DNA from 2 places in the Candidatus Clostridium radicumherbarum genome. Region 2 is predicted to be linked to the other one. Evidence: a T-box and tRNA genes for the amino acid it is inferred to sense, from the RefSeq annotation. Region 2 holds a T-box; the other holds one or more tRNA genes.

Evidence for each region. A T-box is a leader RNA that pairs with one kind of tRNA and senses whether it is charged. The one in region 2 lies ahead of tyrS (tyrosine--tRNA ligase), so its partner is inferred to be a tRNA-Tyr.
Region 1: it has a tRNA-Tyr gene. The T-box ahead of tyrS (tyrosine--tRNA ligase) is inferred to sense a tRNA for this amino acid. The anticodon was not compared.

The regions. Positions count from the first base shown of each region.
Region 1 is NZ_JBJHZY010000003.1:67,683-72,360, reverse strand. It holds gene dnaX (DNA polymerase III subunit gamma/tau) at 1-1,146, opposite strand, end outside; RNA gene ffs (signal recognition particle sRNA large type) at 1,324-1,589, opposite strand; tRNA gene ACJDUH_RS14110 (tRNA-Ser) at 1,600-1,689, opposite strand; tRNA gene ACJDUH_RS14105 (tRNA-Val) at 2,029-2,104, shown strand; tRNA gene ACJDUH_RS14100 (tRNA-Thr) at 2,118-2,192, shown strand; tRNA gene ACJDUH_RS14095 (tRNA-Tyr) at 2,198-2,282, shown strand; gene ACJDUH_RS14090 (TIGR03943 family putative permease subunit) at 2,348-3,094, opposite strand; gene ACJDUH_RS14085 (permease) at 3,160-4,071, opposite strand; gene ACJDUH_RS14080 (GTP-binding protein) at 4,074-4,678, opposite strand, start outside.
Region 2 is NZ_JBJHZY010000001.1:1,794,008-1,798,685, forward strand. It holds gene ACJDUH_RS08615 (alanine/glycine:cation symporter family protein) at 1-22, opposite strand, end outside; gene ACJDUH_RS08620 (DUF1646 family protein) at 158-1,225, opposite strand; gene ACJDUH_RS08625 (threonine aldolase family protein) at 1,517-2,536, shown strand; T-box leader at 2,624-2,896, shown strand; gene tyrS (tyrosine--tRNA ligase) at 2,954-4,150, shown strand; gene ACJDUH_RS08635 (class I SAM-dependent methyltransferase) at 4,267-4,678, shown strand, end outside.

The DNA.
Region 1 (4,678 bases), on a different contig from region 2:
TTTTAAAGCTTCTTCAAGCTTATTAATCCTAGAAAGAAGTACCTCCTTAGAAGTATCATATTCAATTTTACATAACTTTATAATAGCAAGCTCTAAAAAAATTCTGCTTTGCTTGCTCCATTTTGATTGTTCTTCAGCTTCTTGAAGAATTCTTATATTTCTCATAAGCTCTTCTACTCTTATTTTTTGAGCCTGTTCTTTTAAACTCTCTATATTCTCAACAGACATATCTAATATTTCTTCTGGATTTTTACTTATTTTAGCCATCATTAAATTTCTCGTATGGCTGATCATTTCTTTAATGAAGTTATAGATATCCTTGCCGCTAAAAACTATATCATCAACAATTTTCATGGACTTTTCAACATCTTTGTCTATTACTGCATCTGTAAGCTTTAGTAAATTTTCATTAGTAACAAGTCCAAGCATATTTATTATTTCATCATATTCCACTTTGCCATTTCCCATAGAAATTGCCTGGTCTAATATACTTAATGCATCTCTCATAGCTCCATCTGACATTCTGGCAATAAGATTTAAGCTTTTATCATCTGCAAAAACTCCTTGTTCCTTAACTATCTTTCTAAGCAGTCCATAAATATCTTCACTTCTTATTCTCGTAAAATCAAACCTTTGACATCTAGAAAGTATAGTTATAGGAAGTTTTTGCGGATCTGTTGTAGCCAAAATAAAAATTGTTCTGCTTGGAGGTTCCTCTAAGGTTTTAAGAAAGGCATTAACAGCCCCGTCAGAAAGCATATGAACTTCATCCATTATATATACCTTATATTTTGCTTCCCTTGGAGGATATTGAACTTCGTCTATAATATCTCTAATATTTCCCACTCCATTATGTGAAGCAGCATCTAATTCAACAACATCTATTGAAAGTCCTGCATTTATACTTTTGCACATTTCACACTTATTACAGGGCTCTCCTTCTTGTAAATCCAAACAATTTACCGCCTTTGCCATAATCTTAGCAGTAGAGGTTTTTCCTGTTCCCCTAGTACCACATAAAAGATAGGCATGGGCAATTCTATTATTTATTATTTGATTCTTTAAGGTTGTAGTTATATTTTTCTGACCTACCACATCACTGAAATTTTTAGGTCTCCATTCTCTATATAAAGCGGTATATGCCATTTTCTCACCTCTTTGCTGACATGTGGGGGTGGTATGTGGCACAGGGACGTTTCTCGTGCCGCATGCCACTCTTAACTTATATTATACCTTAATGTGATATCCTTTAACACAATATAATCAAAAAAATAAAAAAGATGCCTTAAGAGCATCCTTTAATCTAGTTTCAATTATTATAAACCGTGCACCTCGCTTCGACTGCTAGCATATAAGCGTTATCTATACAGTTAGCTCAAACCAGGTTTCCCTACGGCACACGAAAATATTCACTTACCGCTGCTTCCTTCCGGACCTGACGGGGTTCATGAGTTTTCGTTGCGTAGGACCCGATTCTCAACGCCACTTTTATAGACCAGACCTTACACGCTAGAGCCTAAGCGAGGAATTCAACCCTGCTGTAGCGGTTTGCAGGTTACAGGGCACCGCTAGTTCCCCATCTAGCACGGAAAGTTCAACTGGCGGAGAAAGGGGGATTCGAACCCCCGGTAGAGTTTCCCCTACACACGCTTTCCAGGCGTGCTCCTTAAACCACTCGGACATCTCTCCATATACTCATGAAACTAAATTGTTTATTTGTAATCATTAAGCATTTAACCTAACGACAAGTTAGATTATACTATGTATTTTTATTTATTTCAATATATTTTTATATAATTATTAATGGAACCTTTAGCATTATTACTTAATTATTGAATAAAAATCATCCAAAGACTAATAATATTATCGTAATCTCGAGCTTTCACTGACTTTATATCAAAACAGAAGAAAAGCTTACTAAAATGAAGATAAATAGGTTTAATTTAAAAATTTAGTCTATAATACCATTTGATAAGATATTATATTCTATGTATAATAAAATTCGTCGGTTAGATAAATAAATTGCATGGGCGCATAGCTCAGCTGGGAGAGCATCTGCCTTACAAGCAGAGGGTCACAGGTTCGAGCCCTGTTGTGCCCACCATGTAACTTAATATGCTGGCATGGCTCAACGGTAGAGCAGCTGACTTGTAATCAGCAGGTTGTAGGTTCGATTCCTATTGCCAGCTCCACTTTTGGAGGAATTCCCGAGCGGCCAAAGGGGGCAGACTGTAAATCTGTTGTCAGTGACTTCGATGGTTCGAATCCATCTTCCTCCACCAAAAGATATACGTAAGTATATCTTTTTTATTTGCTCAAAACTTTATATTTATTAAGTTTAGCTAATTTATTCATATATATAAGGGGTTACAGGTTTATTTATTTTCGTAACCTTACCTTCAATAATTAATGGAAGCTTTCTATTAATCTTGCTATTCTCATTTTCCTTAAAGCTTACCACCCCTTCTACCCTTACCCATGTATCATTCTTTAAAACCTTATTACCATCAGTTTTGCACAAGATACCAATAACCTGAGAATCAGCAGCGCAGCAGTTTACTAATAGTCTAGTAATAATAAATTCATCCTTATTAAGCTTATCATCTTTTGTTACATAACCACTAATTATTATACCCTTTCCAATATGTTTTTCAAGATTTCCACTTAAATCTTCAAAATAATGAATGTAGTTTTCATCATTAAAGCTAATTACATTTCCGTTTATAACATCATCTTTGGTATGAGTATGACTTCCTATATTCTCAGTACTGCTTGAACTTACAAAAGTAATACCTTTTTTCTCTGCTATTTCAGAATTTAAGCCTCTTGGTGCAATAAATATGCCTATAACTAAAACTAAAATAAATAGTACATAGCCTTTCTTAAATTTAATTCTTGTTTTAACTGTAAATACATTGAAAATTTGCAGTATTGTAAGTTCTCCAAGGACCACTAAAGAAAAGGCGGAATACTTAGCAAGCTTAGGGTGGACAAACATTGTAATCTTGGTAGATGAAAGTAAATAATAGATGTAGAAGGTAAATACAAGCAAAATTATAAACCATATAAATTCATTAATATTAAATCTCTTCATTTTAATTTGACCCCTTTTTATAAGCAAATAAGTCTCACCAGCTCTGTTTATCTTGCAATATGTAATTATAATTTAAAAAATACATTTATAATATAGGCTGCAGCAAAACAAAATGCGAATATTAAAATTAGCTGCTTAGCAATAAAACCTTTCTTAAAAGAGTAATTTAGCATTAAGGTATTTTTAATGTCTATCATAGGTCCTAAAAGTAAAAATCCAATTATACTTCCTAAGGTAAATTGCCCAATAAAGGTACTTGCTATAAAAGCATCTGCCTCAGAACATAGTGAAACTAAAAATGCAAATAGTAGCATAACAATTATAGAATATGTAGAATTCTGACCTAAACTTAGAATCTGGTTTCTGGGCACCACTGCTTGGAAGGCAGCTGAAATGAAGGCTCCAATTATAAGAAACTTACCTATATCATAAAGTTCAGTGTTTACATGATTAAGGACTTCCATAAACCTTGAAGCTTTCTTTTTATAACTGTGATTATAGCCGCAGGAGCAGATATTTTCGTAGTCAGAATAAGAGGGCTTTAAGCAGTTTAAGTTTTCTACAGCTCCCATTATAGTGCCAATTGTAAGTGCAATAATAAAGCCTACTAGGCCTCTTATAAGTACTACATAAGGTCTTCCATGGAAGGCATAGTAAGTGGATAAAAGAACAATGGGGTTAACTATTGGCACAGAAAGCATGAAAGCTACAGCCATGTTTACTGGCACACCTTTCTTTATTAATCTTCTCCCAATGGGAATAACTGCACATTCACATATAGGAAAAACAAATCCCGATAGTGATGCCATGAGAATTCCTAAAAATTTATTTTTGGGCAGTAGTCTCGCTATGGTATTTTCAGATATAAAAACCTGAATTAGCGCTGATATTATAACTCCTAACATTACAAAAGGAAGAGCCTCAAGTATTATGCTTATAAAAATCACAGAAAAATTTTGTAAAATCTCTGCATTCAATTTTATCTACTCCTAACAGCCTTATTTGCCTGCCTGTTTTTTATTTTTATAAAAACTTTTTTTACTAGTCCTCTATCTATGATTTCTGCTTTCTTAAGTACTTCTTCTAGTTCTTTTAGATTATCATTCGTTAAAATAATAGTCCTAGGATTTAATTCCTTTAGCTTTTTTAAAATTTTGTTTTTTTCTTTAAGGGATATGTTACTACAATTATTAATCACGATAAGATTGCTGTTTATAATAAAAGGTTCTATAAGCTCCTTCATGTTATTGTAATAAACAAAGAAAGTAGAAGCTTCCAAAAGATTATAAATTATCGGTTCCCTTAAGCTTTCTACTAAAGTTCCATCCTCGAGTACATTTAAAATTTCCATCAAAAGCTTTGTTCCATTATATTCAACAATAATTCTATGAGGATTGTAGAAGTCTATCATCTGTTTTAGAAATGCTGCAGTTAGATTTTTAGAATTGTCTACTTGTCTTATAATAAGCTTTGACTTAGGTTTTTCAATTATTTTAATATCCGCATTACCAATTTCACCTTGAATTATTATAACTATTTCTCCTGATACAAGAGAATTTTCTAATAGTGCATTTATAAAGGTTG
Region 2 (4,678 bases):
TTAGTTTTCCGAACGATTCCATAAAAATTCCCCCTCTTTTTTATTTATTTACAACTAAATTATACATTTAATTACCAATTTAATCAATTCAGAATTTACCGACAAATTAACACAATTTTTAAGCCAAGGGTTACCCACTTGGCTAATGGTGATTATATTAAAATATAAAGATAATAACAAAATATAAGAGCATAAGAGCAGCTCCCACGGGAACACCAAGTTTGGCCCATTCTTTGCTATTAATCTTAAGTTTATGAGCAGAAATAATGTTAGGAATATTTCCTGGAATAAGCATACCTCCGCTGATTAGAAGTCCCATAAGTACAGACTCAATTTGTATTGTAGTCATTTTTAGACTAATTTCAGCAGCGGCTAAAGTTGCATTATCTAAAACTGCGGAAATCATATTAATAAAATAGAGCAGTCTGCTATCTAAATTTATCACATATGTATCAATGAGTGGCTTAAAGCCTGCACCCAATAGCTCTAGTGCAAATATAAATAGAAATATTTTTAAGGCCCTAAATATTACTTCCTTATAGGTTTCATTTTCAATATCTGGATCAAGAAAATAATAATCCTCATCATGTTCATGATTTACAGCTTTAAAATCGTCATGTACCTTAACCTTATCAGGTTTAATTGTAAATGCGCCAAGTAGGCCCATTAGTAAAACTCCAGAAATAATATAAACACCTAAACAATCTGCGAGATACCAGAAGTTAGCATTAAGCTTTGAAATAACTATAGTTGCTAGTGGCTCTCCAACAGGGGTTAAAACCGCTCCAAGACCAATTGAAAAGCAGGCAAGTATAACAACATTTACCTTTTCCTTTCTTTTAATCGGCATAGCGTTAACTATTTCCACCAGTAATAAGGCAGAAATTATTGCAGTTATAACACTGGAGGCTAGCCCTAAAATTACAATTACTAAAAAAACAAAAACCCTAAGAGAAAGCTTTTTTAAAATAGTGTTTATAATCCCTTGAACCTTCTCCTTTAATGCTTTAAAAATTAGGCCAGCTATGAGAACAGCAAAAGTTATAAAATAAATTAACTTGTTTTGAAAAACATCTAATATTAGGTGGGTGCTTAAAACTCCAGAAACAATTGTTGCTGAAATTCCCATTAAGAAAAGAAAGATCTCCAGATTGTGTTCTACGATTTTAATTTTAAAAGGCAAAGTAAGCACCAATAATAGGATAATTACTAATCCTAAAAACATAATAATCACCACTTTCTTATATTTTTACACTACTATTTTAACATATTTTGGATAAAAATAAAGCTTGTTTAAAAAACTCTTAATTAATATCCCAATTTATTACCAAAATGATATAATGATAGCAATAAAATTCTAAATTTATTTTTACTTTGATAAAAGGTGAGGAGTAGGTTATAATTTTATTGTAACATAATGGAGGACAAAGTTCTAAAACGACTTTAACGTGTAACTTGTAAGTAGAAACGTAAAAACTTAAACTACCTTGTGTTTCCATAGAAGGAGGTTATATAAATGTACAGCTTTAAGAATGATTATAGTGAGGGAGCTCATCCTAGAATACTAAATGCTCTCCTTGAATCAAATATGGAACAGGTTGAAGGATATGGAGAAGACCCATATTGCATAGAGGCCGCTGAATTAATAAAGAAAAAAATTGGGCGCGAAGATATAGATATTCATTTTATGCCAGGAGGAACTCAAACCAATTTAACTGTTATTTCTTCTTTTTTAAGACCACATGAAGCAGCCATTGCTGCAAATACAGGGCATATACTGGTTCATGAAACTGGAGCTATTGAATATACAGGTCATAAGGTTATTTCTATAGCATCTAGTGATGGAAAACTTACTCCTTCGCTTATTAAGCCAGCCTTAGAGGCCCATACAGACGAACATATGGTAAAACCAAAATTAGTTTACATATCAAATTCTACAGAAATCGGAACTATATATAGCAAGAAAGAACTAGAAGAGCTAAGTAAATTCTGCAGAGAAAACAAGCTTTATTTATATGTTGACGGTGCTAGACTTGGGTCTGCACTTTGCTCAGAAGCAAATGATATAAAACTCTCTGACATGGGCAGCCTAGTAGATGCCTTCTACATAGGAGGAACTAAAAATGGTGCCTTAATAGGAGAAGCATTAGTTATTTGCAGAGATTCACTTAAAGAGGATTTTAGATTTTTTATAAAGCAAAAAGGGGCAATGCTTGCTAAGGGAAGGCTTCTCGGAATACAATTTCTAGAACTTTTTAAAAATGACCTATACTTTGGTTTGGCAAAGCATGCAAATGATATGGCAAACATACTAAAGGAAGGAATTAAGAAGGCTGGCTACGGATTCTTAATTGACTCTCCTTCAAATCAAATATTCCCTATACTTCCAAATAAGTTAATTGAAAAACTTTTAAAGAACTTTACATTTTATGTTTGGGAGAAGGTAGATGAGGAGAATTCCGCAATACGCCTTGTAACCTCCTGGGCTACTAATAGAGAGTATGTATTGGAATTTCTAGCAGCCTTAGAAAAATAAATCTTATTAAAACTAGATTTATTTAATAATCTTATATTGTTATTGTATTTTTCTTGAAATTGTCATATAATATATAAAAATCAATAATAAAATGCTTTGATGAGAAAGAGTAGAATATTAGTTATCTTTACAGAGAGTTCCCGGTTGGTGAGAGGGTCAAGAAACAATATTTGAATACGTCTCTGAGCAGAAGGCTGAATTAAATTTAGGCAATTCCTTAATTTAATAGGCTGATTACGGAGCCCTTCACCCGTTATAGTGATAGAGTATCGTTTAATTAAACTGTACTTGAAGAGGTTGATATGGTGACATATTAATGAATTAAGGTGGTAACACGGGATTTATGCTCTCGTCCTTTATGAAAATAAAGGACGAGAGCTTTTGTTTTTTTGCTTTTAATAAAGAGGAGGAATGAAAATGATTAGTATTAAGGAACAAATCAAAATAATAACAAAAGGTGCAGCAGAAGTAATTAATCTAGAGGATTTAGAAAAAAAATTAACGGAAGCACAAAAGGAAAATAGGGGACTAATAGTAAAGCTTGGACTTGATCCTTCAGCTCCAGATATTCATTTAGGCCATGCTGTTGTACTCAGAAAGATGAAACAAATACAGGATTTAGGCCATAAGGTTGTAATAATTATTGGAGACTTTACAGGCATGATTGGCGATCCTACAGGAAAGTCAAAAACTAGAAAACAGCTTACAAGTGAAGAAGTTTTGGAAAATGCTAAGACCTACGAAAGACAGATATTTAAGATATTAGACAAAGATAAAACAGAATTAACCTTTAATAGTCAGTGGCTTTCTAAGCTAAACTTTAAAGAAGTAATTGAGCTTGCAGGGAAATACACAGTTGCAAGAATGCTTGAAAGAGAAGACTTCAAAAATAGATTTAACAATCAGCAGAGTATTGGAATTCATGAATTTTTTTATCCACTAATGCAGGGCTTTGATTCTGTGGCTATAAATGCAGATATTGAACTTGGAGGAACGGACCAAAGATTTAATATTCTTATGGGCAGAACCTTACAAAAGGATTATGAAAGAGAGCCGCAGGTGGCAATTTTTATGCCTATTCTTGAGGGTATTGATGGCGTTAACAAAATGAGTAAGAGTCTTGGAAACTATATCGGTATTAATGAACCTGCTCAGGATATGTATGTTAAGACTATGCAAATTCCTGACAATTTAATAATTAAATACTTTGAACTTGCAACAGATATTCATCCGGACGAAATTGATAAAATTAAGGAAGAGCTTAAAAATGGAACAAATCCAAGAGATGTTAAAATGAGACTAGCTAAGGAAATTACATGCTTATACCATGGAGAAGCCGAAGCTAGGAACTCAGAAGAATATTTTAAAAGCCTTTTTCAAAAAAATGAAGTGCCTCTTGATATTCCAGAATATAAGCTTAAATCTGAAGAAACTTTAATAGAAATATTAATGAATTCAAATTTAATAAGCTCTAAAAGTGAGGCTAAAAGACTTATAGCACAGGGCGGTATTAAGCTTAACGGAGAAAAAATATTTGATGCCATGAAGCTTAATTTTAATAATAATGATATTCTTCAAGTTGGAAAAAGGAAATTTATAAAGCTATTACAATAAAGCAATGAATAATTTATAATCTATTGTATAAATAAATTGAAATTCCTATGAATTACCCATATAATTTAAGATAATTAGTATTATGAAAATATATTTGTTTAGGGGATAACAACAAAATGGTTAATTCAAAAGAGTGGAATTGGTCAGTAGTAAAGGATAGTTTCTGGACAAAGCCTTCTGAGGATGTCTTTTACTATGTGAATAGGTGGAAAAGACTAGGATTTTCAAAATTTTTAGATCTAGGCTGTGGTCTTGGCAGACACTCAATTTTATTTGCAGAAAATGGCTTTGATACTTACAGCCTGGATTTATCTGAAGTTGGACTAGATACCCTAAATAGTAAGGCTGAAGAGTTAGGCCTAAGCATTAAAACTGCTCTTGGCGATATAAATAAACTACCTTATACGGATAATACCTTTGACTGTTTACTTGCTTATCATGTTATATCACATACTAGTACTTACGGAATTGAAGCTATTATAAGCGAGATAAACAGGGTACTTAAAAGCGGAGGAGAATTTTTTATAA